4 regions of the Azospirillum thiophilum genome follow, and region 2 is predicted to be linked to each of the others. Evidence: riboswitches for the same ligand, from Rfam matches in the RefSeq annotation. Region 2 holds a riboswitch; each other region holds the start of a gene.
The links. A riboswitch is a leader RNA that binds a small molecule or an ion and turns the genes downstream of it on or off. The one in region 2 is predicted to bind cobalamin.
Positions count from the first base shown of each region.

Region 1: another riboswitch for cobalamin. It lies ahead of AL072_RS19000 (energy-coupling factor ABC transporter permease); the one in region 2 lies ahead of AL072_RS10145 (ribonucleoside-diphosphate reductase subunit alpha).
Region 3: another riboswitch for cobalamin. It lies ahead of AL072_RS25295 (CbtB domain-containing protein); the one in region 2 lies ahead of AL072_RS10145 (ribonucleoside-diphosphate reductase subunit alpha).
Region 4: another riboswitch for cobalamin. It lies ahead of AL072_RS31365 (ABC transporter ATP-binding protein); the one in region 2 lies ahead of AL072_RS10145 (ribonucleoside-diphosphate reductase subunit alpha).

Region 1 covers NZ_CP012402.1:1,229,064-1,236,316, forward strand. Annotated here, with positions in the region: gene AL072_RS18985 (TonB-dependent receptor family protein) at 1-1,492, opposite strand, end outside; gene AL072_RS18990 (DUF2244 domain-containing protein) at 1,611-2,156, opposite strand; gene AL072_RS18995 (DUF2946 family protein) at 2,227-2,652, opposite strand; cobalamin riboswitch at 2,886-3,146, shown strand; gene AL072_RS19000 (energy-coupling factor ABC transporter permease) at 3,342-4,022, shown strand; gene AL072_RS19005 (DUF2946 family protein) at 4,204-4,626, shown strand; gene AL072_RS19010 (DUF2946 family protein) at 5,058-5,510, shown strand; gene AL072_RS19015 (hypothetical protein) at 5,584-5,817, shown strand; gene AL072_RS19020 (cytochrome ubiquinol oxidase subunit I) at 5,834-7,253, shown strand, end outside.
Region 2 covers NZ_CP012401.1:2,184,536-2,191,788, forward strand. Annotated here, with positions in the region: gene AL072_RS10140 (ribonucleotide-diphosphate reductase subunit beta) at 1-1,045, opposite strand, end outside; gene AL072_RS10145 (ribonucleoside-diphosphate reductase subunit alpha) at 1,101-3,044, opposite strand; cobalamin riboswitch at 3,154-3,389, opposite strand; gene AL072_RS10150 (acyl-CoA thioesterase) at 3,621-4,064, shown strand; gene AL072_RS10155 (LysR family transcriptional regulator) at 4,129-5,052, opposite strand; gene metE (5-methyltetrahydropteroyltriglutamate--homocysteine S-methyltransferase) at 5,149-7,253, shown strand, end outside.
Region 3 covers NZ_CP012404.1:550,734-557,986, reverse strand. Annotated here, with positions in the region: gene cobN (cobaltochelatase subunit CobN) at 1-1,982, opposite strand, end outside; gene cobW (cobalamin biosynthesis protein CobW) at 2,124-3,197, opposite strand; gene AL072_RS25300 (CbtA family protein) at 3,210-3,977, opposite strand; gene AL072_RS25295 (CbtB domain-containing protein) at 3,987-4,175, opposite strand; cobalamin riboswitch at 4,219-4,438, opposite strand; gene AL072_RS25290 (ABC transporter ATP-binding protein) at 4,778-5,545, shown strand; gene AL072_RS25285 (ABC transporter ATP-binding protein) at 5,538-6,275, shown strand; gene AL072_RS25280 (ABC transporter substrate-binding protein) at 6,457-7,253, shown strand, end outside.
Region 4 covers NZ_CP012406.1:674,864-682,116, forward strand. Annotated here, with positions in the region: gene AL072_RS31345 (TonB-dependent receptor) at 1-1,446, opposite strand, end outside; gene AL072_RS31350 ((2Fe-2S) ferredoxin domain-containing protein) at 1,588-2,394, opposite strand; gene AL072_RS31355 (FecCD family ABC transporter permease) at 2,405-3,424, opposite strand; gene AL072_RS31360 (ABC transporter substrate-binding protein) at 3,421-4,407, opposite strand; gene AL072_RS31365 (ABC transporter ATP-binding protein) at 4,418-5,257, opposite strand; cobalamin riboswitch at 5,385-5,605, opposite strand; gene AL072_RS31370 (hypothetical protein) at 6,143-6,682, shown strand; gene AL072_RS31375 (flagellar protein FlgN) at 6,679-7,197, opposite strand; gene AL072_RS31380 (rod-binding protein) at 7,194-7,253, opposite strand, start outside.

The sequences.
Region 1 (7,253 bases), on a different replicon from region 2:
GGCGGCCCCGCGTGCCGATCTCGTAGGTGGTCGCGGTCTGGGCCTTGACGTTGGAAGACGCCGGAGACGCGAAGCTGTTCGAGTCGAAGGTCGGCACCTCCGCGCTGCGCGAAACGTTGGCGAACAGCTGCCAGTTCGGGTCGACGTCCCACATCGCCCCGACCTTGGGGCTCCACAGGTCGTAGGTCCGGCGGCCGGACTGGTCGCCGTCACCGAGGAAACGGTCGGTCCGGTCGCGGACCGCGTGCAGGTACTGGACACCGGCGACCAGGGCGACGTCCGGCCGGACGTGGAAGGCGTTCTCCGCATGGACCGAATAGTTTTCGGACCTGTCCCGCGTCGAGAAGGCCAGCGCGCCTTTCACGGCATTGCCGACATTGGCGAACTCCTCGTAGTCCAGCGTGCCGTTGAGCACGTTCGCCCCGACGGAGAGCCGGTTGCGGAAACCGGCGACTGTCCGGTCGTCGGTGGCGCCGACGAAGCCGCCATAATCGTTCACGGTATAGTCGAGATAGCGGTAGATCGGGTGGTCGACATGGCGGCGGTGGTTGAAGACGCCGAACTCGACCTCGGTGCCGTCGAAGCGCAGCGTGGTCTTGTTGGCGATCCGGATCGAATCGATGTTGCGCTGCTGGTCCTGGCGCACGAACTCGGAATCCGCCGATTTCGGCGTGTCCAGCGCCGCGCTCTTGGTCAGTTCGCCGGGCAGGCGCTGGCGCCAGGAATTGGCGTTCACATAGAATCGCGTTTCGGCGTCCGGAGAGATGCGATAGCCCATGTTGACGCTGCCACGCCCGATATGGCCGTCGCTGTGGTCGCGATAGCCGTCCTCGCGCTGCATGGACATGTTGGCGAAATAGTCGAACGCTCCGGAGGCTCCCCCCGTGCTCGCCTGCCCCCTCACATATCCGAAGCTCCCCACATCGAAGCGTCCGTCGAAGCGGGAGGCGTCGCGGCCGGTCGGCGTGACGAAATTGACCGCGCCGCCCAGCGCATTGCCGCCGTAGCGCAGCGAGTTGGCCCCCTTGTAGACCTCGACATAGCGGTAGGCGCTGGGATCGATCTCGAAGACGTCGAACAGGCCGTCGGAGGTGTTGATCGGGATGCCGTCCATGTAAAGATTGACGCCGCGATTGCCGTAGTTGCGCGTCAGGCCGGAGCCGCGGATCGACACCCGGTTGTCGACGTTCGATTTGGGCTGCGTCACGACGCCCGGCACCCAGCCGAGCACGTCCCTGATCGTGTTCGCGGCGCCGTTCTTGAAAGCCGTGTCGGGCACGAGTTCGACGCCGCCCGGCGTGCGCCGGATCAGCTGTGCCGCCTCGTCCGTCGCCGGCACGGTGAGCGACGAGCCGGCATTGCCGGTCACGGTGACCGGCGGCAGCAGGGTGGGAGGAGCGGCATCCTGGGCGAACGCCACCGACGCCGCGCTTGCCATCAGCGCGGCCAGCAAGGCCGGGCGGGTCATGGTTCTCAGAGAGTGGCTGGGCATCGGGTCTTTCCTGGATCAGGCCGGGCCGCCGCCGGCTCCGCCATGCGGTGCCGGTGCGGGCCGGGTCTTTGAAAGCGGAGCGCGCCGGGAATGACGCGGAGGGAGATGACGTTGCGGCTCAGCGCGCTGCAGGCGCGCGGCCGATGTGACGGGCCAGCGCCTTCGCCAGATCGAGCCGCTCGGGCCCGGTCAGGAAGGTGCCGACGGTTTCCGACCGGCCATGGCTGGTCAGGCGCAGTTCAGGGCCGCCGGCCCCGCCGGGAACGACCGCCAGCCGCAGCCAAGCGGTCTGCCATTCGCTGGCCGACCGCCGTCCGGAGCCGTCGATGCGCTCCAGAAGGGTGTGGTCCGGCCAGATGCGGATGCGCTCGGCCTGCCGCCGGCGCCGGGCGTCGGCGTACACGGACCAGAGGGCAAAGGCGAGGACGAGCAGGGAATAGACGGCCATCGGCCAGGCGCCGAGCCGCAGCCAGGCGTACAGGGTGATGGCGAAATAGGCGGCGAGGACACCGGCGAACAGGACGCGGCCGTGACGGGTGCCGCTGTCGTTCGGGGTGGCGACGGCATCGAACAGCGGTTCATCCGTCGTCGCCCCGGGAAGAGGCTGGACGACGGGGGCGAACGCGGTCGTGCCGGCCGCCTCCCCGAAGAGGAGATCGGGCATGCGGAAACTCCGGTCGATCGATCATGGCAGGGCGGCGGCAAGCATGAAGCCCGCTTGCGCCGCGGGGCGATCAACCGGTGACTGGCGGTGCGCGCGCCTGGAGGGTGGACAGGAACCAGCCGGCAGCGATGCGGCTGCCGGGCAGTTGCTCGGGACCATGCCGTTCGAAATCGACGGACATCGCGAACACGGCGAGCGGCGGCATGGCCAAGCCGCCGATCAGGGGGCACAACGGGCAGGAACCGCCGGACATGGCGTGTTCGGGCGCGCCGCTGTCCGCGGCGTCCGGATCGACCGGCATCCCGCGATCATCGAGCAGCACCGTCTTGAAGCCGTCCGGCGCGCAGATCACGATCCGGCTGGTATCGGCGGCATTGGCTGCCTGGATCACAGCGGGCATCCAGGCCCAGGAAACGATCTGCAACAGCAGCGCGACCGCACCGGCCAAACCGCCGATCCGCCACGCCCGTCGCCTTCCGTTCCGGTCCAGGATCATTCCACTCCGCCGACCAATCCGCCGACCACCCGCCCTGCCGTGTCCCGAAACTGTCGCGGATGCACGGCGTCGTCGCACCATAGCCCGGGCCGCCCGCGCAAGACGAGGTCATTCTTCTACCAATGACCCGTTCCGGCACCGATCCGGACAGGGCCGGACAGGGCCGGAAGACGTGCCCCCGGCCGTCCGGCCAGCCGCGGGGGAGCCTATTGACGGCGGACGCATCCTGACCTTACCGTGAGGATGGTTATGGTTCCTTGCACGTCCGCGGGCATCCCCGGACGTGCAAGGCTAAGAGGGAAGCCGGTGCGCCGCCCCCCGACCGGGGAAGGAGGCAAGACCGGCGCTGCCCCCGCAACTGTGAGCGGCGAGCCGCTTCGTCCTTTCAGCGTCACTGGCGCGTTTGCCCGCTTCGCCGCGGGCAGCGCCGGGAAGGCCCGACGAAGCAGCCTGGACCCGCAAGCCAGGAGACCTGCCTGACCGATCGAACGTCCTCGGGCGGGGTGCCCCGGCGACCGCTTGCCGATGCGATGGGTTCCCGGAGTTCCCGGCCGCCCGCACCCCCGCAAGCCGTCCGTCCGGCCCCATGCCCAGGGACAGCGCTCCTGCGATTGGGGGAATGCGATGCCGGCACCGGTCCGCGACAGCGCCCCTTTTCGACCATGGCTGATCTGGAAAGGGCACACAGCATGCACATCGAACCCGGCGTCGTCGACGGCGCCAAGATCGTCCTCAGTTACGCAACGGCGGCCGGCGCCTTCGCCCTTGCCGGGAAAATGGCGCTGGATGGAATCCGCAACGACGGCGGCGTCGTGCCGCTGGCTCTGCGCAGCCTGATCGCCACCGCCCTCGTCTTCTCCTTCTTCGAGATCCTGCCGCATCACCCGGTCGGCGTGTCGGAGGTGCATCTCATCCTCGGATCGACCCTGCTGCTGCTGTTCGGTGCCGGGGCGACGGCCATCGGCCTTGCCGCCGGCCTGCTGATCCAGGGCGTGCTCTTCGCCCCCTTCGACCTGCCGCAATATGGGATGAACGTCACGACCCTGCTGGTTCCGCTGTGGGGCATCGGCCTGCTGGCGAAGCGGATCGTTCCGGCATCGACCCCCTATGTGGAACTGAAATACTCGCAGGCGCTGGCCCTCTCCACCGCCTATCAGGGCGGCATCGTCGCCTGGGTGGCGTTCTGGGCCTTCTACGGCCACGGCTTCACCGCCGAGAATGTCGCGGAGGTCGCCAGCTTCGGCGCCGCCTATATGAGCGTCATCATCATCGAGCCGCTGGCCGACCTCGCCGTTCTGGCCGTCGCCAAGGCGCTGCACCGCTACAGCCAGGGCCCGCTGTTCAACGCACGCCTCCATCAGGGCGCCTGAGCGGATCGCGCCCGCCGGCCTGCCGGGGACGGGTTCCCGGCCGGACGGCGCCGCGCGATGTCCATGGATGTCCATGGGCGGAGTAATGTCTTGCCGGGGCTCCGGTTCCATGCCATGAGTCCCGCACAATGATTTGGCCGCCTGTTCCTTCCGGCGGTACAACCGACGAGCGACCGGGACCTTGACCCTTCCTCGCACCTTCACCGACCGCATCCGCAGCGCCGGCCTTCTGGCCGGAATTCTGGCGTTTGTCGTCCAGATGATGGTGTGGAGCGTGACGATGCCGGCCATGGCATTGGATAGCGGTTCCGGCGGATTGGAGACGATCTCCATCTGCTCCGTCGACGGCATCAGGACGATCACCGTCGATGCCGACGGGCAGCCGGTCCCGGATGACGGCGGCTCCGGCTCGACTGGCGCCGCGAAGGGGCATTGCCCGCTCTGCCCGATCATGGCCGGCGCCGGGCTTCCGCCCCAGCCGCCGCTGGCCACCCCCGCCCAAGCCATGGTGCTTGCCGATTCCCGCACCCTGCCCGGCGATGTCGTCGCGGCCGGCTGGTTCCTGTCCAGCCTCCAGGCGCGTGCACCGCCGGCCGCTGGCTGAGCCGGCGTTCCATTCCCTTCCCGTCCGCACCCTGACCGACGCCTCTCCGCCGCGTGGCCCGTAACGCCATGATTGTGCGCATGGCCGGAGTCCGTGCCCGACGGATCGAAAACCCCGGCATCTCTCCCGCGGTCGCCTGCGGCCCGTCCGAGCAAACCAAGCCTCCTCCGTGCCGGGGATCCGCCTGATCGCGGATTCAATACAAACGGAAAGGATGGCGTGGCCGCTTCTTTCCCGCTCGCATTTCTCCCGTTCCATCGACGCCCGTCCGCCATGCCTCGCGCATCCACCCCGTTCCTCTGCCTGCCCCCAAGCCTGCCGGGCGCCGCCGACGCGCGCGCCGGCCATACGCACCGCATGGGCGGAGGCCGGCTGGACTATCGGCCGGCTTGTCGGCCGGCTTATCGGCCAGCGTGCGGTCGGGGGCGGTATTGACCGCCCTTCCGGACTTCCTGCGCCTGCGCATCGGCGCGCTGTGCTGTCTGGCCCTGCTGACCGGACAAGCGCTGACCGCCGCCCTGCTGCCGCCGCCCGCCGCCCGGACCCCGCTGTTCGCGGAAGGCCTGCTCGACGACCGCATCGTCATCTGTACCGCCGCCGGCCTCGTCGTCATCGACCGCCGGACCGGCGAACCCGTCGCAGCCGGACTGCCTGGTGACGGGCGCTCCGACGACGGACATGACGGCGAACACGCGGGTGCCTTCTGCCTGTTCTGCCTGCCGATCCTGCATGGCGGCACCGACATGCCGGCACCCGTGGAGCTTCCTGTTCCGGGTGCCCGCGCCGTCCGTTGCGAAACACCGGCCGCCCCGGCCACCCTGCCGGCGGGCCGGCCCGCCGGCAGCGCCTGGCCGCGCGGCCCGCCGACGCCCCTGCCGCTCTGAGATGACCGCCGTTCCTGCGCGACGTGCCGGCTTTGCCGGCCGAACGCTCCCCTTTTGTCCGAAAGGACCCGACATGAGCACGCAAGACCAGGGCAAGGCGTCACCATTGCCCGTCGGGCCGCGCCGTGCACCGGCCCGGTCATGGACCCTTTCATCCCCGCTCGCCCGCGCCATCACCGCCACCTTGTTGATCAAGCTGTGCGTGGTGGTGACGATGCGGGTGTTCCTGTTCGACGGTGCGCACCGCCCGGTCATCGACGCGTCCGCCATGGACAGCCGCCTGACCGCCTCGGCCCCGCCGCGTTGAGGATTCAAGACGCATTATGTTCGATCTCGATCCGATGAGCCTGTCACGCCTGCAATTCGGCATGACGGCGCTCTACCATTTCCTGTTCGTGCCCCTGACGCTGGGGCTGTCCTTCCTGCTGGCCATCATGGAAAGCGTCTATGTGATGACCGGTCGCACCATCTGGCGCGACATGACCCGGTTCTGGGGCAAGCTGTTCGGCATCAACTTCGCCATGGGGGTGGCCACCGGCATCACCATGGAATTCCAGTTCGGCACCAACTGGGCCTATTACAGCCATTATGTCGGCGACATCTTCGGCGCCCCGCTGGCGATCGAAGGGCTGATGGCCTTCTTCCTCGAATCGAGCTTCGTCGGCCTGTTCTTCTTCGGATGGAACCGGCTGTCGAAACTCGGCCACCTGACGGTGACCTGGCTGGTCGCCATCGGCTCCAACCTGTCGGCGCTATGGATCCTGATCGCCAACGGCTGGATGCAGAATCCGGTCGGCGCGGTGTTCAACCCCGACACCATGCGGATGGAACTGGCCTCCTTCTGGGAGCTGCTGTTCAACCCGGTGGCCCAGGCCAAGTTCGTGCACACCGTCAGCGCCGGCTATGTCACCGGCTCGGTCTTCGTGCTGTCGGTCAGCGCCTGGTATCTGCTGCGCGGGCGGCACCGGGCCTTCGCGACCCGTTCGATGATCGTCGCCTCCGCTTTCGGTCTGGCTGCCGCCTTGTCGGTCGCCGTTCTGGGCGACGAGAGCGGCTATACGGTCAGCGAGCACCAGAAGGTCAAGCTGGCCGCCATCGAGGCGATGTGGGAGACCGAACCGGCCCCGGCCGGCTTCACCCTGTTCGCCATCCCCGACCAGGAAAAGCGGGAGAACCACGCCGCGGTGACGGTCCCCTGGGCGCTGGGGCTGATCGCCACCCGCTCCGCCAACACCGTACTGCCCGGCATTGACGATCTGGTCAGGCGGGCGGAAGCCCGCATCCGCAACGGGCTGGTCGCCTATGACGCGCTGGAGCGGCTGCGCGCCAACCGCGGCGACATCGAGGCCCGCGCCACGCTGGCCGCAAGGTCCGGCGATCTGGGACACGCCCTGTTGCTGAAGCGCTATGTGGCCGATCCGCGGACGGCGGACGACGCCACCATCGCGCGGGCGGCCCAGGACGTGATCCCGGCCGTTCCCCCGCTGTTCTGGAGCTTCCGCGTGATGGTGGCGCTGGGCTTCTTCTTCATCGGCCTGTTCGCGGTCGCCTTCTGGCGCTCCTGCCGCCGCGACTTTGACCATCCGCTGTTCCTGAAGATTTGCCTGTGGTCGCTTCCCCTGCCCTGGCTGGCGGCGGAATTCGGCTGGGTCGTCGCCGAATATGGCCGGCAGCCCTGGGCCATCGACGGGGTTCTGCCGACCTTCCTCGCCTCCTCCGCCCTGTCGGCTGGGCAGGTGCTGT
Region 2 (7,253 bases):
ACACGCCGTCGGTCCCGTCCCATTGGCCGCTGGTGGCGCCCTTGGAATATTCGGTGGCGCGCTGCTCGAAGAAGTTGGCGTGCTCGACCCCGTTCAGGATCTCCACCAGCCAGGGCAGCGGGTGCGGCTTGACCGGCTCGTAGCCGCCGTCGACCGGCTTGAAATAGCCGTAGAGCGTCGGCAGCCGGAGCTGGGTCAGCCGCCAGTCGGCGACGTAGTGGACATAGGCGCGGATGTCCTCGGGCGTCATCCCCTCCACCGCGCCCAGGCCGAAGGCCAGCTCGATGAAGCGCTCCTCCAGCCCGACCATGGTGCGGCAGACGTCCAGGATGTCGTCGCGCACCGAAGGCGTCATCGCGCCGGTCTCGCGGTTCCATTCGTGGAACAGCCGGATGATGCCTTCGCAATGCAGGCTCTCGTCGCGCACCGACCAGGTGACGATCTGGCCCATCCCCTTCATCTTGTTGTGGCGCGGGAAGTTCAGCAGCATGGCGAAGCTGGCGAACAGCGCCATGCCCTCGGTGAAGGCGCCGAACATCGCCAGCGTGCGCGACACGTCGGCCACCGTGCCGACCCCGAAGCTGTGCATGTAGTCGGCCTTGTCGCGCATCTCCGAGTAATCGCGGAAGGCGGCGAACTCGGTCTGCGGCATGCCGATGGTGGTCAGCAGCAGGGCGTAGGCGTCGATGTGGACCGTCTCCATGTTGGTGAAGGCGGCCATCATCATCTGCACTTCCAGCGGCTGGAAGATCGGCATGTAGCGCTTGAGATAGTTGTCGCTGACCTCGACGTCGCTCTGGGTGAAGAAGCGGAAGATCTGGGTCAGCAGGTTGCGCTCGCCGTCGGTGACGCGTTCGGAGGTCCAGTCCTTGATGTCCTCGCCGAGCGGCACCTCCTCGCCCATCCAATGGACCTGCTGCTGCTTCTTCCAGTAGGCGTAGGCCCAGGGGTAGCGGTCGACGTTGTAGGCGGCCGAGCCCTGCAGCAGCCCGACGCGGCCGGTGCCGATCAGGCTGACGGGATCGAGGTGGAGAAGCGAGGTCATGGGGCGGGGATCCGTGATGGCGACGGGGAAGGCGGGCGGACCGAAGCGGGACGGCTCACTGGCAGGCGAGGCATTCCTCGTAGTCGGTGCGCGGCACCTGCAGGTCCGCCTTGTCCGCCGCGCGCTCCTTGCCGGCGAAGGCGGCGCGCTGCACCGATTTGGAGCGGCAGTAGTAGAGGCTCTTCAACCCCTTCTCCCAGGCGGTCCAGTGCAGCATGTGCAGGTCCCACTTGTCGATGTCGCCCGGCAGATAGAGGTTGATCGACTGGCTCTGGCAGATGAAGGGGGTGCGGTCGGCGGCGAACTCGACGATCCAGCGCTGGTCGATCTCGAAGGCGGTGCGGAAGACCGCCTTCTCGTCGTCATCGAGGATGTCGAGATGCTGGACCGAGCCCTCATGCTCGATGATCGACTGCCAGATCTCGGGCCGGTCGGCGCCCTTGGCGGCCAGCAGCCGTTCCAGATGGGGGTTGCGCACCGGCATCGAGCCCGACAGCGTCTTGTGGGTGTAGATGTTGGCCGGGATCGGCTCGATGCAGGCGCTGGCCCCGCCGCAGATGATGCTGATCGAGGCGGTCGGCGCGATCGCCAGCTTGTGGCTGAAGCGCACCATCATGTTGCGCTCGGCGGCGTCGGGGCAGGGGCCGCGCTCGTGGGCCAGCAGAACCGAGGCGGCATCGGCGTCGCGGCGCAGCTTGCGGAAGAAGCGCAGGTTCCACGCCTTGGCCACCGCGCTTTCGAACGGCACGCCCCTAGCCTGGAGGAAGGAGTGGAAGCCCATCACCCCCAAGCCCACCGAGCGTTCGCGCATCGCCGAGTAGACGGCGTTCTCCATCCCCTCCGGCGCCTCTGCGATGAAGCGGGTCAGCACATTGTCGAGGAAGCGCAGAACGTCCTCGACCAGCCCCTCCTCGCGGTTCCACTCGTCCCAGGTCTCCAGGTTCATCGAGGCGAGGCAGCACACCGCCGTGCGGTCGTTGTCCAGATGGTCCTTGCCGGTCGCCAGCGTGATCTCGCTGCACAGGTTGGAGGTGGAGACGCGCAGGCCGAGGTCGCGCTGGTGCTTGGGAAGCGCCCGGTTCACCGTGTCGCCGAACAGCAGGTACGGCTCGCCGGTCTGCATGCGGGCCTCCAGGATCTTCTGCCAGACCTGGCGCGCGTTGGCATGCTTCAGGACGGCGCCGCTCTTGGGGCTGACCAGCGGGAAGGGCTTGTCGTCGCGCACCGCCTCCATGAAGGCGTCGGTGATGACGACGGCATGGTGCAGGTTGAGGCTCTTGCGGTTGAAGTCGCCCGAGGATTTGCGGATCTCCAGGAACTCCTCGATCTCCGGATGGTGGATGTCGAGATAGACGGCGGCCGAGCCGCGCCGCAGCGAGCCCTGGCTGATCGCCAGCGTCAGGCTGTCCATCACACGGATGAAGGGGATGATGCCCGATGTGCTGCCGTTGCCCTTGACCGCTTCGCCGATGGACCGCACGCCGCCCCAATAGGTGCCGATGCCGCCGCCGTTGGACGCCAGCCGGACATTCTCGTTCCAGACGTCGACGATGCCGTCGAGCGAATCCGGCACGGCGTTGAGGAAGCAGGAGATCGGCAGCCCGCGCGTGGTGCCGCCGTTGCTGAGGATCGGCGTCGCCGGCATGAACCACAGGCGGGAGATGGCGTCGTAGAGCCGCTGGGCATGGGCGGCATCGTCGGCATAGGCGGCGGCGACGCGGGCGAACAGATCCTGGTAGCTCTCGCCCGGCAGCAGGTAGCGGTCGTCCAGCGTCGCCTTGCCGAAGGCGGTCAGCAGGGCGTCGCGGCCGCGGTCGATGCGGATGACGGAGGGATTGGGCGGCGTCCAGCTCTGCACCGGCGCGCGGTTGACGCCGTGCCGGTCGTCCAGGCGATCCGGTGCCCGTCGGGGCAGCGTCAGCAGGTTCCCGTGACGGTCGAAACCGCTGGCGAGCTGCTGGACGAGCTCCTGGGCAAAGTCTGGGGCGTGGGCCGGCATCCGTGATCCCTTGTTCTTGTGCGGCGGGACGGCACGACGGCACGGCATGCAGGCACCGGGCGAAAGCGCCACGGGCGAACACGCGCACCACCGGGTCACCCCGCCCGTGGACGTTCATCTGGTTACGGCAGGTCTCCTGGCTCGCGGGTCATCGCGGCTTCGTCCGGCCTTCCCGGTGCGGCCCCTGAAAATCAGGTTGGCACCAGTGACGCTGAAACGACGAAACCGCTCTCCGCTCACAGTTGCGGGGGCAGCGCCGGCCTGACCGCATTCACGCGGCGGCACCGGCTTCCCTCTTAGCCCCGTATCTTGTCGGACACGAGGACCGTAACGCTAGATACGGTAGGGCTTGGCCGTGCGGGCGTCAAGCGCTTCCCTCTGGGGCGGCAGGGTGACCGCCTGTGGCGGCAAACGCAATTGCCGTCTATGCCGACGCCGTTCTTTTGCAAGATTAACCAATTTGCAGAGTACCCTTTGCCGATTTCGACTTTTTCACCAATAGACCATGAGTTAATCATGCACATACTCCAATCACCAAAGGATCTCGCCAATCTATGAATACGAGTGGAAAAAGAAATGGACAGCGCCCATGCCGCCGAGAAGCGCCGGCTTTCCTTTCCTGATGGGCAGGAAACCCGCTTCCTCGAAATGATATTCCCCGAGCAGGCCAACCATTACGGCACGCTGTTCGGTGGCACCGCCCTCGACTTGATGGGGAAGGCCGCCTTCATCGCGGCCAGCCGCGCCGCCCGTCATGCCGTCGTCATGGCCTCGTCCGAGAAGGTCACCTTCCACAGCCCCGTGGCGGTCGGCCAACTGGCGGAGCTGGTCAGCCGGGTCGAACGGGTCGGGCGGAGCTCCATGACCGTCCACGTCTCCCTCACCGCGGAGGTGCTGGCCACCGGGGAACGCCGGCTGGCAGCCGAGGGGTGGTTCGTCATGGTTGCCGTCGACGACCGGGGGAGGCCGGTCCCGGCCATGACCTTTCAGAGCGTTCAACGCGACACCTCGCAGGGCTGAGATCTGCGCGAAGCGCGCCGAGCGCCGGAGCGGGCATTGCCCGGCAGGGGCCGGCCGTGACCGATCAGGCGGCGGCCCCGTTGCGGTGGGCCAGCGCCAGATCGATGAATCCGCGCAGATAGTCGATCTCGGCGTCCGCCTCGCGGAAGCCCAGGAAGATCTGCTTGGCGACGCCGTCCCGCCCCAGCCGCACCGGGCTCACGTCGAACCTGGCGCTCTGTTCCTCGACCAGCCAGCGGGGCAGGGCGGCGACGCCGCGGCCGTGCGCCACCATCAGCAGCATGATGTCTGTCGTCTCGATCGGCTTGTGCTGCCGCGGGCTGATCCCGGCCGGCATGAGGAACCGGGTGTAGATGTCGAGGCGGTCGGTCGCCACCGGGTAGGTGATCAGGATCTCCTCGGTGAGCTGCCGCGGTTCGACGAAGGCGGCGTCGCGCAGCCGGTGCTTTGGGCCGACCACCAGAACCTGCTCGTAGTCGAACACCGGTTCGAAGCGCAGCCCGGGCTTGAACAACGGGTCCGGCGTGACCAGCATGTCGATCTCGTGGCCGAACAGCGCGCCGATGCCGCCGAACTGGAACTTCTGCCGGATGTCCATGTCCACCTTCGGCCAGGCATCGACATAGGGTGCCACGATCTTCAGCAGCCATTGATAGCAGGGGTGGCATTCCATCCCGATGCGCAGGGTTCCCCGCTCCCCCTGGGCGAACTGCTGGAGCCGTTCCTCGGCGTGGGACAATTGCGGCAGCAGGCGGTTGGCGACCGCCAGCAGCCATTCCCCGGCCTGGGTCGGCCGCAGGCTGCGGCCCTCGCGGTGCCAGACCTCCACCCCGATCTGATCCTCCAGCTTGCGGATGCTGTGGCTCAGCGCCGATTGGGTCAGATTCAGCTGGGTCGCCGCCGCCGTCAGCGAGCCGTGACGGTCGACCTCGCGGATGATCGCCAGATGGATGCGCTCCAGGATCGCCATGCCGACGGCCTCATGCATGAGTGAATTTCATCGAACGATGAATTCATACCATTTTTTCTCATGAAACAAACTCCCTATGGTCGACGCCGATCCCTCCTTATCAAGGCGAGCCCCATGGCAACGACCCACACCCTCGGATTCCCCCGCATCGGCGCCCGGCGCGAGCTGAAATTTGCCCTGGAGGCCTATTGGAAGGGGGCATCCTCCCGTGACGAGCTGGTCCGCGTCGGTGCGGACCTCCGCAAGCGCCACTGGCAGGACCAGGGCGCGCTCGATCTCGTGCCGGTCGGGGACTTCGCTTTCTACGACCAGGTTCTCGACATGAGCTTCACGCTCGGCAACCTGCCGGATCGGGTGAAGGGCTTCCATGGCGATGCGCTGGACAATTATTTCCGCGTGGCGCGCGGCCGCTCGGCCGAGACCCCCGGGGAGCATGGCGGGGAGCATGGCGGTTGCTGCGGCGTCGCCGCCGGTGAAATGACCAAGTGGTTCGACACCAACTACCATTACATCGTCCCCGAGTTCGACGCCGGGACGAGCTTCACGCTCGACGCCTCCCGCCTGCTGGAGCAGTTCGCCGAGGCCAGGGCTGAGGGCGTCAGGGCCAAGCCGGTGATCATCGGCCCGGTCACCTACCTCGCGCTCGGCAAGGCCAAGGACGGTTCCGACAGGCTGGCGCTGCTGCCCCGCCTGCTGCCGGTCTATGCCGGGCTGCTGCAGGCCCTGGCCGACCAGGGCGCCGACTGGGTCCAGATCGACGAACCGATCCTGGTGACCGAGCTGGAGCCGGCGTGGCGGGACGCCTTCGTCCAGGCCTACCGGGCGCTGGACACCGGCGCGGTCAAGCTGTTGCTGGCCACCTACTTCGGCCGGCTCCAGGAGAATCTGCCGCTGGCCTGCGCGCTGCCGGTGCAGGGCATCCACCTCGACGCGATCAATGCCCGCGACGAGGTCGATGCGCTGATCGAGGCCCTGCCGGCCGACCGCGTCGTGTCGCTCGGCGTCGTCAACGGCCGCAACATCTGGAAGACCGATCTCGGCGCGACGCTCGACTGGCTGGAACCGGTGGCCGGGAAACTGGGCGAGCGGCTGTGGATCGCGCCCTCCTGCTCGCTGCTGCATGTGCCGGTCGACCTTGCCGGTGAGCGCAAGCTGGACGAGGAGGTTCGCTCCTGGCTGGCCTTCGCAGTGCAGAAGCTGGAGGAGATCCGGATCCTGGCGACCGCGCTGACCCCCGGACAGGATGGGGGCCGTGCCGCCGTCGCGGCCGAGCTGGACGCCAACCGCGCCGCCATCGCCGCCCGCCGTGCCTCGCCGCGGGTCAACAACCCGGCGGTGAAGGCGGCGGTCGCCGCCATCGGCCCCCGGCTCGGACGGCGCAAGAGCCCCTTCGCCGCCCGCGCCGCCTGCCAGGCCGCCCGCCTGAACCTGCCGAAATTCCCGACCACCACCATCGGCTCCTTCCCGCAGACCAAGGAGATCCGGCAGGCACGCAGCCGGTTCAAGGCCGGGACGCTCGATGCGGCGGCCTACACCGAGGCGATGCGTGGCGAGATCGCGCGCAGCGTCCGCGAGCAGGAAGCGCTGGGGCTCGACGTGCTGGTCCATGGCGAGGCCGAGCGCAACGACATGGTCGAGTATTTCGGCGAGCAGCTCGACGGCTACGTCTTCAGCCAGGGCGGCTGGGTGCAGTCCTATGGTTCGCGCTGCGTGAAGCCGCCGATCCTGTTCGGCGACATCGGCCGTCCCAACGCGATGACGGTGGAGTGGATCACCTACGCCGCCTCGCTGACGGACAAGCCGATGAAGGGCATGCTGACCGGCCCGGTGACCATCCTCAACTGGTCCTTCGTGCGCGACGACCAGCCGCGCTCCGAAACCTGCCGTCAGCTGGCGCTGGCCATCCGCGAGGAGGTGCTGGATCTGGAGAAGGCCGGCGTCGGCGTGATCCAGATCGACGAGGCCGCCCTGCGCGAAGGCCTCCCGCTGCGCAAATCCCAATGGCAGGCATACCTGGATTGGGCGGTGGAGTCGTTCCGCATCACCGCCAACGGGGTGGAGGACGCGACGCAGATCCACACCCACATGTGCTATTCGGAGTTCAACGACATCATCGCCTCGATCGCCGCGATGGACGCCGACGTCATCACCATCGAGACCTCGCGGTCGGACATGGAGCTGCTCGACGCCTTCGACGACTTCAACTACCCCAACGAGAT
Region 3 (7,253 bases), on a different replicon from region 2:
TGCATCTCCTTGATGTCGCAGAGATGGGCGTCCAGCCGCGACAGGATGGCGTTGGGATCGTCGTCGGGCCGCAGGTTGCAATCGGCGGCGACGCCGGTCTTCCAGGCAAGGTCGAGGATGGTCTCGCGCAGCATGCCGAGCCGCCGGGGATCGAGCCCGGTCGCCTGCGAATATTCGTCGATGGCGGATTCCAGCCCGGCGAGGTCGCCATACAGACCGGCCTCCACCGGCGGCGGGGTCAGGTGGCCGATCAGCACCGCGCCGAGGCGGCGGCGGGCCTGCACCCCCTCGCCGGGGTTGTTGACGATGAAGGGGTAGAGCACCGGCAGGGCGCCGCCGACGATCTCCGGCCAGCAATCCGCCGACAGCGCCACCGCCTTGCCCGGCAGCCATTCCAGGGTGCCGTGGGCGCCGATCTGCACCAGGGCGTGGATCCCCGCCACATGGCGGAGCCAGAGGTGGAAGGCGAGATAGCCGTGGCTGGGCGGCGTGTCGGGGTCGTGATGCTGGGCGGTGGTGAGAGGACCGTGGCCGCGGCTGGGCTGCACCGCCACCACCGCATTGCCGCAGGACAGGGCGCGGAAGGCGAAGGCGCCGTTCCGCAAGGCCGGGTCGGCGGACGGCCCGCCCCAGGTCGCGGCGATGCGGGCGCGGATGTCCGCGGGGGCGAGCCGCTCATACTCGGCCAGGGTCAGGGTCGGGACGGGTACAGCGGTCAGCGCCGCCATCAGGTCGGCGCTGGTGTCCGGAGTCCCGGACAGCGCGTAGCCCTCGGCGGACAGGCGGCGCAGCATCGCGACGGTGCTCGCCGGGCTGTCCAACCCGACCGCATGGCCGATGCCGCCGCCTGGGCCGGGATAGTCGGACAGCACCAGGGCCAGGCGCCGTTCCGCCCGCGGGGTGCGGGCCAGCCGGACCCAGCCGGCGGCGAGGTCGGCGGTGAAGGCGATCCGGTCGGGGATCGGGCGCAGGGCCGGGGCGGCGAATTGCAGGTCGGGATCGGGCTCCCCCGCCGCCTTGAAGGCGACGGCGCGGGCGACGATGCGGCCGTCCATCTCCGGCAGCACGACATTCATCGCCAGGTCGGACGGTCCCAGCCCGCGCGACGAGGCACGCCAGCCGGCTTCCGGCGTCGTCGACAGGATGGCCTGCAGAACGGGCCTGCCATTGGCCTCCAGCGGGGAGCCATCCTCGCGCGACGCCGAGAATGCGGTGGTGTTGACGACGATGGCGGCATCCTGCGCGATCAGGCTGGCGCGCATCCAGGCGGCGCAGTCCGGCTCCTTCAGGCTGGCGACGAACAGGGGGCGCGGGCCGAGGCCGCGTTCGGCCAGCGCATCGCACAGCGCATGGACCGGCGCCAGATCGCCGGCCAGCAGGTGGGAGCGGTAGAACACCACCGCGGCGACCGGGGCGTCGGCGGCAATGGTCCCGCTCCAGCCCTCATAGGCGCCGAATCGGGGGACCGGGGCCGGGTCCTCATGGGGCAGGGGGGTGCCGGCCAGCGTGGCGGCGGCGGCCAGCAGATTGGCCATGTTGGCCGGTCCGCCCTCGGTGAAATAGCGCCACAGCCGGATGGCGGCCTCGGGCGCGACGGTGCCGTAGGCGGTGAGGTTGGGGTCGGGCTGCGCCTCCCCCGGCAGAACGGCCAGCGGGATGTTGCGCTCCCGGCAGAGGCTGGACAGCCGGTCGAGGCCGTAGCGCCAATAGCCGTTGCCGCCCAGCAGGCGCAGCACCACCAGTTTCGCCCTGGCAACGATGCTGTCGGCATAGAGATCGACCGACAGCGGATGTCCCAGCCGGTTCAGGTTGGCGAGGCGAAGGCTGGGCAGGTGTTCGCGGCCGGTCCGCCATGCGGCGGCGAGCGCGGTCAGGTCGCTGTCGGAAAAGGACAGCATGACGAGGTCGGCCGGCGTCTGCCCCAGATCTTCGGCCTGGGGGCCGGCGTCGAGTTCGTCCTGGCGGGCGGCGAGCAGATGCATGAGTCGATGTTCCAGGGGCGGCGGCGCCCCCTCCCTCCCCCTCTTCGAGGGAGAGGGTAGATTTGCGATGCGGCGGCAATCCCCTCTCCCGCAAAGCGGGGGAGGGTTAGGGAGGGGGCAAACGCCGCAACAGCTTAATTCTTACCCAACAACCGCCGCCGTCACCGCCTCGCGGTCAAGCCCGGTTTCGCCGATCACCACCAGCCGGCTGCGGCGCTCCTCGCCGGGTTTCCACAGGCGGTCGTAATGGCTCTGCACGCGGATGCCGACCCCCTGCACCAGCAGGCGCATCGGCTTGCCGGGCACGTCGATGAAGCCCTTCAGGCGCAGCACGCCATGCAGGGCGGCCACATCCTCCAAGGTTTTCACCAGGGCGGCGGGATCGGGCTGGGACGGCAGTTCCACGACGAAGCTGGTGAAGTCGTCGTGGTCGTGGCCTTCCTCATCGTCATGATGGCTGGGGCGGTTGGCTAGGTCGTCCTCCACCGCCGCTCCGACGCCGAGCAGAACCAGCGGATCGACGGACCCCTGGGAAGCGCGGACCAGCTTGGCGCCGCTGCCGATGGCGCGTCCGGCGGCGTGGCCGAGGGCCTCGCGGATCAGATCCTCGACGCGGGCGAGGTCGGCGGCGTCGACCAGATCGGTCTTGTTGACGACGATCAGGTCGGCACAGAGCAGCTGGTCCTCGAACACCTCCTCGACCGGCGTCTCGTGGTCGACCGTGCCGGCGGCGTCGCGCTGGGCCGCCAGGGCCGCCGGATCGGGGGCGAAACGACCCTCCGCCGCAGCGGCGGCGTCGACCACGGCGATGACGCCGTCCACGGTGACGCGCGACTTGATCGCCGGCCAGTGGAAGGCCTGGACCAGCGGCTTGGGCAAGGCCAGGCCGCTCGTTTCGATCACAATATGCTCGGGCGGCTGCGGCCGGGCCAGCAGCTTTTCGATGGCCGGGACGAAATCGTCGGCGACGGTGCAGCACAGGCAGCCGTTCGCCAGCTCGATCACGTCGTCTTCGGTGCAGGTCGGGCTGCCGCAGGCGCGCAGGATGTCGCCGTCGATGCCGACATCGCCGAACTCGTTGATGATCAGGGCCAGCCGGCGGCCTTCGGCCTTTTCCAGCAGGCCGCGGATCAGCGTGGTCTTGCCAGCGCCGAGGAAGCCGGTGATGACGGTCGCCGGAACTTTCCCGGCAACCGTTTTTGCAGGTGCGGACATGGGTTCGGCTCCTTAACGCGTGCCGGTCTGCAACCGGGCGGCGGGGCTGGGTTCGGCGGCCAGCCCGCTCATCAGCCAGCCGCAGACGGAGCCCAGGATCGCCCAGAACAGGGCGGCGGTGCCGAGCGAGGCGGCGACGAACCGGGCCGCCAACTCCGGCGGGACAGCGCCTTCGGCGCTTTCCGGATGGGGGGCGCCGACCAGATGGGGCAGTGCCGCGATCAGCACGGCGACGGCGATGACCAACCGGTTGCGGGCGAAGGCGAGCGCCGCCATGCCGATGCCGGCCCCGACCGATGCGGCGAGCCACCAGAGCTGACGGGCTTCCAACTCGGCCCCGGCCATGCCCGGCAGTTCCGGAGCCAGGCCGAAGGAGGGGGCCAGCGAGACGGCGAAGAAGCCGCCGACACCCCAGACCAACCCGCGGCGGGCATCGACGGGCCGGCCGGCCAGCAGCATGGCGGCGCCGAGCAGCAGCGCATAGGCCACGCCGGTCAACAGGTTGGCGACGATGGTCAGGCCGATGCGCTGCATCGCCTCGTCCGGCGTGGTCGGCACGCCCTCGCCAACCTCGCGCACGGGGCCGTGCTGGTGGGAGTCGGCGGCACCGCCGGCAGGGGCAGGGGCAGTGAGGGAGGCGACGGGCGGGGTCACCACCTCGTATTTCTCGGCCTCGAGGATCAGCGGGACGGTCGTCGCCTGCTGAACGACGGAAGCGGCCGTGCCGGAGAGCACGCCCGCGACCAAAGCGGCTGTGAACAGCCGCCGGATCAGATCCATGACTTGGGCTTAGTGGCAGGGAAACGCGAAGGAATGGCGGGTGTCATGCGCCGCATCGTGGATCTGCTGCGGCTGGGCGAAGCCGACGCCATACAGCAGGAAGCTGCCAAGCAGGATCGCGGCGAAGGCGGCGACCGAGGTCCGGGCGGCGCTACGGGTCGCGGAACCGGCGGTGGCGTGGAGCGGATGGGTGGTCATCAGGCTGGTCCTTGCTCTCCCGCCACACCCGGCGGGGTTGGGTAAATCCATCGGTCCGCCGGCAGGTTTCCTGGCTCACGGGTCACAGCATCGCGGCCCGCCTTCCCGACCCTGCGGTCAGTGGCATGATGGACCGGACGCTCGCCGCACACAGTTGCGGGGGCAGCCGCGGCTTGGGGCCTTTCCGGAAGGCCCGTACCGCATTCCCTATTATCCCCGCCGTCCGTAGGGGCGATCAGGGCACCGTCGGGCGGTCAACATCGCAGTGCGCACACAGTTTGGCAAGTGCGCAATCACGCCCCGGCCGCACGGACGATCTTGCACACAAACCTTTTGACTGCTGTCATGTTTGCTGGACAGAGTGTCCGGGATTCCGACACTTTTCAGTGCAACGGTGGGAGCGGAGGAGGCAGCGCACAGGAGCAAACCACCGGAGACACAAAGGGTCCATGCGCCGGACCGAAGGGATATCCGCTGTGGCACGAATAGTGCGTACAACAATCGGTGAAACGTCCCACCGCATGGCGGCCGAGCCGGGAACTTCCGGCCCCCGGACCACCGGGAACCCAAAGCAAGGACGAAGGGAGGAGAATTCGCGACCGATGAACGCCGCACCGAACGACGACATCATTCTGGAAGCGCGCAACCTGACGAAGGAGTTCAAGGGCTTCGTCGCGGTCAAGGAGGTGAACCTGCAGGTGAAGCGGGGCACCATCCATGCGCTGATCGGCCCGAACGGCGCCGGCAAGAGCACGGTGTTCAACCTGCTCACCAAGTTCCTGACGCCCACCCGCGGCCAGATCCTCTACAAGGGCCGCGACATCACCCGCACCAAGCCGGCCGACATCGCGCTGATGGGCTTGGTGCGGTCCTTCCAGATCTCGGCCGTCTTCCCGCATCTCAGCGTGCTGGAGAATGTCCGCGTCGCGCTCCAGCGCCCGCTCGGCACCAGCTTCCATTTCTGGAAGTCGGAGTCGTCGCTCTACGACCTGCACGATCGCGCGCTGGAGCTGATCGAGGCGGTCAACCTCTCCCCCTGGGCCGGGCACACCGCTGCCGAGCTGCCCTATGGCCGCAAGCGGGCTCTCGAGATCGCCACCACCCTGGCGCTCGACCCCGAGGTGATGCTGCTCGACGAGCCGCTGGCCGGCATGGGCCATGAGGACATCGAGGGCACCGCGGCCCTGATCAAGCGCGTCGCCGCCGACCGCACCGTGCTGATGGTCGAGCACAACCTGTCTGTCGTCGCCCATCTCTCCGACACCATCACCGTGCTCCGCCGCGGCGAGATCCTCGCCGAGGGGCCCTACGAGGTGGTGTCGAAGAACCCGCAGGTGATGGAAGCGTATATGGGGACCGGACATGCCTGAGGGGATGAACACCAAGACCGCCCGAGTGGGAACGGCCATGCTGGAGATTTCCGACCTGCACGGCTTCTACGGCGAGAGCCATGTGCTGCACGGCGTCAGCCTGGAGGTGCGGCAGGGCGAGGTGGTGACGCTGCTTGGCCGCAACGGCGCCGGCAAGACCTCGACCATGCGCGCCGTCATGGGCATCATGGCCAAGCGCACCGGCTCGATCCGCTTCCAGGGCCAGGAGCTGATCGGCATGGCCCAGCACAAAATCCCGCGGCTCGGCATCAGCTACGTGCCGGAGGAGCGCGGCATCTTCTCCTCGCTCAGCGTCGACGAGAACCTGACGCTGCCGCCGGTGGTGAAGGAGGGCGGCATGACCGTCGCCCAGATTTACGAGCTGTTCCCCAACCTGAAGGGGCGCGGTTCGACCCAGGGCACGCGGCTGTCGGGCGGCGAGCAGCAGATGCTGGCGATCGCCCGCATCCTGCGCACCGGTGCCAGCCTGATCCTGCTGGACGAGCCGACCGAAGGGCTGGCTCCCGTCATCATCGAGCAGATCGGCGTGGCGGTGCGGGCGCTCAAGGCCCGCGGCTTCACCATCGTCCTGGTCGAACAGAATTTCCGCTTCGCCGCCACCATCGCCGACCGCCATTACGTCATGGAGGAAGGGCATGTGGTGGACATGATCCCCAACGACCAGCTCCACGCCAACATGGACAAGCTCCACACCTATCTCGGCGTGTGAAGCGGTCCGATCACCGGACAGTCCCGGCGCGAATGCCGCTCCACCCCGATCCGGGAACGGGGCGGCGGTCGGCCGGGCTTGTGCAGGCTGACTTGTGCCTGACGACGTCCCCACGATCATGGCCCGACGTCCCGCCGCCGGGATGGGCCGGACAATAAAGCCAACAGGGAGAGCCCCTTTCATGCGCACCCTTCTTCTCGCCGGCACCGCCCTGCTGACGCTCGCCGGGACCGCGATGTCCGTCGCCGCCCCGGCTGCCGCGCAGGTGTCTGACAACGTCATCCGCATCGGCGTGCTGAACGACCGCTCCGGCATCTACGCCGATCTGGCGGGCGAGGGCTCCGCCATCGCCGCGCGGATGGCGGCGGAGGAGTTCGGCAACAAGGTTGCCGGCGCGGCCGTGGAAATCGTCGTGGCCGACCACCAGAACAAGGCCGACATCGCCGCGTCGAAGGCGCGCGAATGGGTCGACACCGGCGGCGTCGACGTCATCGCCGATGTGCCGAACTCGGCCGCGGCCCTGGCGGTGCAGGGCATCACACGGGACAAGAAGCGCATCTTCCTGATGTCGGGCCCCGGCGCCACGGCGCTGAGCGGCGCCCAGTGCAGCCCCTACGGCTTCCACTGGACCTATGACAACTACGCCATGGCCGCCGGCACCGGCCGCGCGCTCTACGAGCAGGGCAAGAAGAAGTGGTTCTTCGTGACCGCCGACTACGCCTTCGGCCAGTCGCTGGAGGAGGAGACCACCAAGATGGTCAAGTCGCTGGGCGGTACCATCGCCGGCACCGTCAAGCACCCGCTGGGCACCGCCGACTTCTCGTCCTTCCTGCTGCAGGCCCAGGGGTCCGGCGCGGACGTGATCGGGTTGGCGAACGCCGGCGGCGACACCACCAACGCGGTCAAGCAGGCCGCCGAGTTCGGCATCACCCAGTCGGGCCAGAGCCTGGCCGGCCTGCTGCTGTTCATCTCCGACGT
Region 4 (7,253 bases), on a different replicon from region 2:
GAAGTCCTTGGTGTAGCTGCTGTTCGCCACCAGATCCCAGCGCTCGACCGTGGGGGCGTCGTAACGGATGCCGCCGACCAGCGCCAGTTGCGGGGTCAGCGACAGCCGGTCCTCGGCGAACAGCGCATATTGGTGGGTGCGCGAGCGGCTGCGCGGCGAGGTGCCGGCGCTGTTGAGGAACAGGCCGGGCGCCGGGTCGAAGGGATCGACGCTGCTCGACCCGCCATAGGGCGAGTTGTTGGTGTGCTTGAACTCGATCCGGTTCAGGTCGAAGCCGCCGACCATCTCGTTCTTCAGCCCGAACAGCGAGCCGCGCCACGTCGCGTCGAAGCGGTCGCCGACCTGCCGCTGGTCGTGGTAGATCTCGATGTAGCTGCTGCGCTGGATCCGCTGGGTGGCCGGGATCCAGGCGTAGCTCTCCACGTCCTTCCAATGGCGATGGCTGGTCAGGTGATAGGCGGTGTTGCGCAGGGTCAGCGCATCGGACACCGCCCATTCGGCCTTCAGCTGGGTCCAGTTGTCGCGATAGCGGATCGCGCTGTCGGCCACATTGTAGTTGCGGTGGCGCAGCGCGTCGTTCAGGCCGCCATTGATCAGCGGCGTGCCGAAATATTCCTGCGGCTGCTGGTCGCCATAGTCGTTGGACAGGGTGACGGCGAAGTCGGGCGTCGCCTGGAGCCTCACCGCGCCCGACACCGCGAGGTTCTTCGTGTCGCCGCGGTCGACCCAGCCGTTGGAGCGGTTGCCGCTGACATCCAGCCGGTAGGACAGCTTTTCGCTCACCGGGCCGCCGCTGCCGAAGGCGGCGCGGCGGGTGCCGTCGGTGCCGATGGCGACCATCGCTTCGTGGCGGGCATCGGTGGTCGGGCGCTTGGGCACCACGTTGATCACGCCGCCGATCGCCCCCTCGCCATAGAGGACGGAGGCCGGGCCGCGCAGCACCTCGATCCGCTCGGCCGACCAGCTGTCGAACGGGAAGGTGACGGTGCCCGACCCGACATAGAGCCGCGTCCCGTCATAGAGCTGCATCACCGAGCCGTGGCCGGCGAAGCCGCGCGTCGCCAGCGACGAGCCGCCGTTGCCGGGCGCCGCCAGCGAGGTGAAGCCGGTGGCGTTCTGGGTGACGGCCTCGGTCACGGTGGTCTGGCCGCGGTCGCGGATGGTCCGGCCGGAGATCACCTCGACGCTGGCCGGGGTTTCCAGCGGCGTGAGGTCCAGGCGGCTGCCGCCGGTGTTCGGGCGGTCGAGCGCCAGCCCGGCCGGCGCCGGGTCCGCCGCCTTGCCGGTGACGGTGACGGGAGACAGCGTCACCGGGGCGGGTGTGACCGGCGGCTCGGCGTCGGCGGCAAATGCAGTGGCCGGACCGAAGGAGGCCGCCGCGAGCAGCAGCGTCGCCAGCGGGGACGGTCGGCGGGCCGGGCCGGAGCGGAGATGGACAGGACGCAAGGAAAATCCCCCCAGAGGATGGTTTGCAAAAAGGCATGGAGAGGCGTGCCGCGAAGGCGGGGCTTCGCGGAAGGCGGGTGGTGTTCGGGTCGGGGACGTCGGCCGGTCAGGCGGACGGCGCGGGAGATGGGTGCGGCGGCGTCAACCCATCGGGTCGTCCTCCGCCGGCTCGGCCGGGAGATTGCGGTGCAGGATGTCGGCGGCGTGCGGCGCGTCGGCCAGCAGATGGCCGGCGACGAGGCGGTCGATCCGCTCGGGCGTCAGGTCGCCGTACCAGACCGCATCGGGCTGCACGACCAGCAGCGGGCCGCGGTTGCACGGGTAGAGGCAGCTGGTCCGCGCGCACATCACCCGGCGCGGGCCGGCGTTCAGCGCGCGGTGCCCCTTCATCGCCGCGCGCAGATGCTGGTACAGCGCATCGGCGCCGCGATGCAGGCAGCGGGCGCCGACGCAGACGAAGATCTGCCGGCCATGCTCGGGGATCGCCGACCAGCCGGGCTTCCCGAGGCTGGGCTCGGTCGCGCATACGTCCGTTGCGGCGGAGGCGTCGCTTGCGATGCGGTCGAGGGCGGCGGGCAGGTCCAGCGCGCTTTCCACCGGCGGGGCCAGCCGGACGGTCATCCGGCTGCCCTGCGCTATCCAATGGCTGAGCGCCCCCGGCAGCCATGCCGACAGGCTGGGATCGGCCGGGACCATGCTGGGGATCACCAGCGCTTCGGTCGCGCCGGCCCGCTCCAGCCCGGCCAGGACGGCGGGCAGGGCGGGGCCGGACAGGTCGGCATGGGCGGTCGCCACCGTCACCGTCTCGCCGCGCGCGGCATGGAGGGCGGTCAGCGCCGCCGCCAGGGTCTTGAGGGTCTGGCCATGGTCGAAGGACGCGCGGCCATAGAGGACGATGGTCCGCGCCGGATTCGGCAGGGTCGGGGGCATGGTGCCGTGTTCCATCATGTCATCTCCCCTACAGCGCGGACTTGTGGCGCATGAGCCAGAGGAAGAAGGCGCCGCCGACGAGCGCGGTGACGACGCCGACCGGGATCTCGCGCGGGGCGAAGGCGGTGCGGGCGACGACGTCGACCCACAGCAGCAGCAGCGCGCCGCCCAGCGCCGCCACCGGCAGCAGCGCCCGCAGGGAACCGCCGACCAGCATCCGCGCGATGTGCGGCACCGCCAGCCCGACGAAGCCGATGCCGCCGCAGGCCGACACCAGCGCCCCGGTCATCAGCGCGGTGACGGCGAACAGCTCCAGCCGCAGGCGTCCCGGATCGGTGCCGAGCGAGCGGGCGGCATCGTCGCCCAGCGCCAGCGTGTTGACGGTGTCGGCGCGCAGCCACAGCCAGAGCAGCCCGGCGAGGGTGAGGCCGGCTGGGATGGGCAGGATGCTCCAGCGCGCGGTGCCGAAGCCGCCCATCATCCAGAACAGCGCGGCGTCGGCCCCGCGGTCCATGGCGGCGACGATCAGCGCGTTGGTGACCGCATGCAGGATGAAGGCGACCGCGACCCCGGTCAGCACCAGCCGCTCGCTGCTCACCGTGCCGTCGCGGCCCCGTGCCGCCGCGAAGACGGCCAGCATGGCGGTGAGCGCGCCCAGGAAGGCGGCGGCCGGCAAGCCCACCGATCCGGCCACGGCGCCAGCATAGAGCAGGACGGTCACCGCCCCGACCGAGGCGCCGGCCGACACGCCGAACAGGTAGGGGTCGGCCAGCGGGTTGCGCGTCACCACTTGGAGCACGGCGCCCACCGCCGCCAGCCCGGCCCCGGCCAGCGCGCCCAGCAGCACGCGCGGCAGCCGCAGTTCCCAGACGATGTTGCGCTCGGCCCGGCTGGCGTCGGGGAGCGGGGGGAGCGCCGGCCAAAGCTCGTGCGCGATCACCGCCCAGACCTTGGCGACCGGGATGGGCGCGGCGCCGAAGCCGACGGCGGCGACCAGGGACGGCACGAGAAGGACGGCCAGCAGCAGGGGCAGGCGGGAGCGGCTCATTGCCTGAACAGCTCCGGGTGCAGGGTGCGGGCCATCCGTTCCAGCGCATCGACGTTGCGGGTCGAGGGCGTCTGCTCGGCATAGGTCAGGACGATGAAGCGGCGCTCGCGCACCGCCTCGACATCGGCCAGCTGCGGCGCGGCCAGCAGATGGCGGATCGCCGCCTCGGCCGGGATGCGGTGGTCGCTGACGATGATCCATTGCGGATTCCGCCGCACCATCTCCTCCCAGCTGACCCGGACATAGCTGTTGGGGATGTCGTCGAAGATGTTGCGGCCGCCGGCCAGCTCCATCAGCAGGCTGGTCATGCCCTCGCGCCCGACCGACAGCGGCGCGCCGTCGGTGTGGCAGTCGTCGCAATACATCACGCGCGGACGCTCGGTGGCGGCGGCGGTGCGCTCGGTCACCGCGGCGACGCGGCGGCGGAAATCGGCGACCATCGCTTCGGCGCGCTCGGAAATGCCGAAGATTTTGCCGAGGGACAGCAGGTCGGCGTAGAGCGTGTCCATGCTGATCGGCTCGCGCGGGCCGATGCGGATGCAGCTTTCCCGCAAGCTGTAGGTGGCGACCCCCATCTCGGCCAGCCGCGCCGGGGTGAGGCCGCGCGCCTCGTTGAAGCCGTAGCTCCAGCCGGCGAACAGGAAGTCGGGATCGGCGGACAGCACCGCCTCCAGCGTCGGGGCGCGGTCGGGCAGCCGCGGCAGGGCGGCGACGATGCCGGGCGGGGCGCCGGGCGGGGCGATCAGCCGGTGCTCGGCCCCGGCGATGCCGGAAACGGCGACCAGACGGTCGGCGAGGCCGAGATCCAGCATGGTCTGCGTCATGTTGGTGTCGTGCACCATCGGCCGCTTGGGCGGGCCGGTGAAACGGGCGGTCTCGAAGCAGTTGGCGACCTCGACCGGGTAGCTCTGGGCGTGCGCACCGCAGGCGGCCGTTCCCAGCAGGAGGGCCAGCGCAAGGCCGCGGAGGAAGGGCGGGATCATGAGCGGTCCGTCAGGTGGCCGGCAGGGGAGAGAGGTCGATGCGCAGCCGGCCGTTGCCGGGATGGCGGTCCACCGTGGCGGCGACCCGGTAGACCGCGGCCAGCCGCTCGGGGGTCAGCGCCGCGTCCGGTGGGGCGTCGGACAGCAGGCGGCCGTCCTTCATCAACAGGATGCGGTCGCACCAGCGCGCCGCCAGATCGATGTCGTGCAGTGTCGCCACCACGGTGATGCCGAGGCCGCGCAGCAGGTCGAGCAGGGCGAAGCGGTGGTGGATGTCCAGGTGGTTGGTCGGCTCGTCGAGCAGCAGGATGCGCGGGCGTTGGGCCAGGGCGCGGGCGATCATCGTCCGCTGGCGCTCGCCGCCCGACAGCCGTTCGACCGGGCGGTCGGCCAGCGCGGTCAGCTCCAGCCGGGCCAGCGCGTCCTCGACGATGGCGCGATCCTCCGGCCCCGGACCGGCGAAGGCGGAGCGGCGGTGGGCCAGCCGGCCCATGCCGACCACGTCGCGCACGGTGAAGCCCAGCGCGGCGGCGGAATCCTGCGCCTGGAGCGCCAGCCGGCGGGCCAGCTCCACCGGGCGCAGGGCGCGCGGATCCTCGCCCTCGATGCGGATTCTGCCGGCCGAGGGGGCCTGCAACCCGGCGAGGCAGCGCAGCAGCGTGGTCTTGCCTGACCCGTTGGGGCCGAGGATGCCGAGGAGGATGCCGGGCGGAACGGAGAAGCCGACCTGATGCAGCACGGTCCGGCCGCCCAGACTGCCGCCCAGCCGGCAATCCAGCCCCTCCACCGCGATGGCGGCGGGTGGTGATGGTTTTTGGGATGGTCCGGTCGGGAAAGGCGCTGGCGTCATCCGTGCTTCCTGCCGTTGCGGGGCAGGGGAACCGGGCGGACGACTTGCGGAGCATGCGCGGGCGTATCCTGGACGGACTCCGGCCACACGCATGGCAAGCGTTCCACCGGGACACCCCGCCCGAGGACGATTCGTTGTGGTGCTGGCAGGTCTCCTGGCTTGCGGGTCGTCGCCGGTCCGTCCAGCCTTCCCAGCACCCTGAAGGGCGCCAGTGGCGTAAAATGACGGAACGGCTCACCGCTCACAGTTGCGGGGGCAGCCCCGGCTTTACCGCGAAACGCGGTTCACCGGGTTCCCTCTTAGCTTCCGGCGGAGGCCGCCGGAAGAACCAGTACCGCCGCATTCATGGGCGACCCCGCCGCCGCGGTCAAGGTCCGTCAGCGTGTGGTCCGGGAAATCGCATGTGAGTCCCTCTCCCGTCCCGGGAGAGGGAAGGGGCCCAAGCGCAGCTTGGGAAGGGTGAGGGGTTAGGCACGAAGCCATGCGGTTCGGGACTCTTGGCCCACCCCTCACCCTCCCCACTTCGTGGGTCCAAAGTCGCTCGCAAGTCTCGCGACTGCGCTCCGCCTACGATCACCTTCGGTGCTCGTCCGGCCTGCGTCCGTCGGCTCTGCGCCCTCTCCCGGGGCGGGAGAGGGCAACCGTCGCCAAAGAGATGCGCGCAAAAATAGTATTTCATCCTCGTGGCTGCCCGGTCATGCGTCGCGGTCCGATATGTAATGTTATAACGTAACATATCGAGCGAGCGGGCGGTCCGCAAGGAAAGATCGGCGGGGCTTTCCACATCCCTTTCGACTGCCGCTTCATCGGCTATTAACGTGTTTTTGCTGAATTCGGAGGGTGCGGTCCGCCCATAGGGGTGATGGCGCTGGCGTGGGAATGGCGATGGGCGATTCGGACGATCTTTTCGACATGTACCGCAAGGACCAGGGCAAGGCGGCCCTGAGCGGTCCCACCCTGGCGACCGCCCTTGCCGACACGGTGCGGCGCAGCTTCGCCCAGATCGACGAGCTGTGCGCGGAGGTGACGCGGGCGCTGGCCCAGGCGCGCTACACCACGCGGCTGGCGCAGACGGTGACAGACCGGTCGAGCTATGTGCGGCTCGACCGCCAGTCCGAGAGCTTCCGCGACTATCTGCGCGGCTGGAGCCAGCAGCGGGCGGAAAAGGGCACCGGCGGCATGCATTGGGAGGCGCACATCCTCGTCACCGATCATCGGCGGACGACCAAGGAGATCGGGCTGGGCGTCGCCTTCGAATGGCCGGGCGCAGGGGAGGAGGGCAGCCTCGCCTTCGTCGAATTCTGGCCGACCGGCAGCGGGGTGGCGCTGCCGTCGGACGCGCGCGGCTTCCAGCGCGCGCTGGTCGCCAGCATCATCAAGCTGGAACAGGCCGGCGAACTGTCCAGCGTGAAGGGCCGGGGCTAAAGCGAGGCGTTCAGGCCGGAGGCCGACAGTTCCACCGGCCGGCGGGCCTGGCCGTCGCGGGCATAGGTGCCGTCGCTCGACGCCTTCTCAAGCGCGGCGAGCAGGTTGCGGTTGATGGTCAGCACCGCCTTGCGCAGGGCGACGAGGCCGGCGGCGTTGACCGACACCGCCCGGTCCAGCCGGTCGATGCGTTCCAGCGTCATCGCGCGCAGATCGTCGGGCAGGCGGATGCCCTCGTCGCGCGCCCGCAGCACGGAGGATTCCAGCTGTTCGGCCATCGCCGCCTTGCGGTGGGCGAAGACCTCCAGCCGGTCGAGCATGCCGGCGGCGATGCAGGCAGACTCCTCCTCCAGCACTGCCGACAGCGCCTCGACCGCGTCGAGGAAGTCGCGGACCAGCAGCGCGGTGGCGCCGTCATAGCCGGGATCGGGGGCGGCCGGCCCCTCGGCCGGCCCGGTCTCGGCGATGCGGTCGGGAACGAACTCGTGGATCAGGTCCTTGAGGGTGACGCTCATGATGTGCGCTCCGTTTGGGCTGCCCCCTGGGCGGCATAGAGGCGGGCGATCTCGTC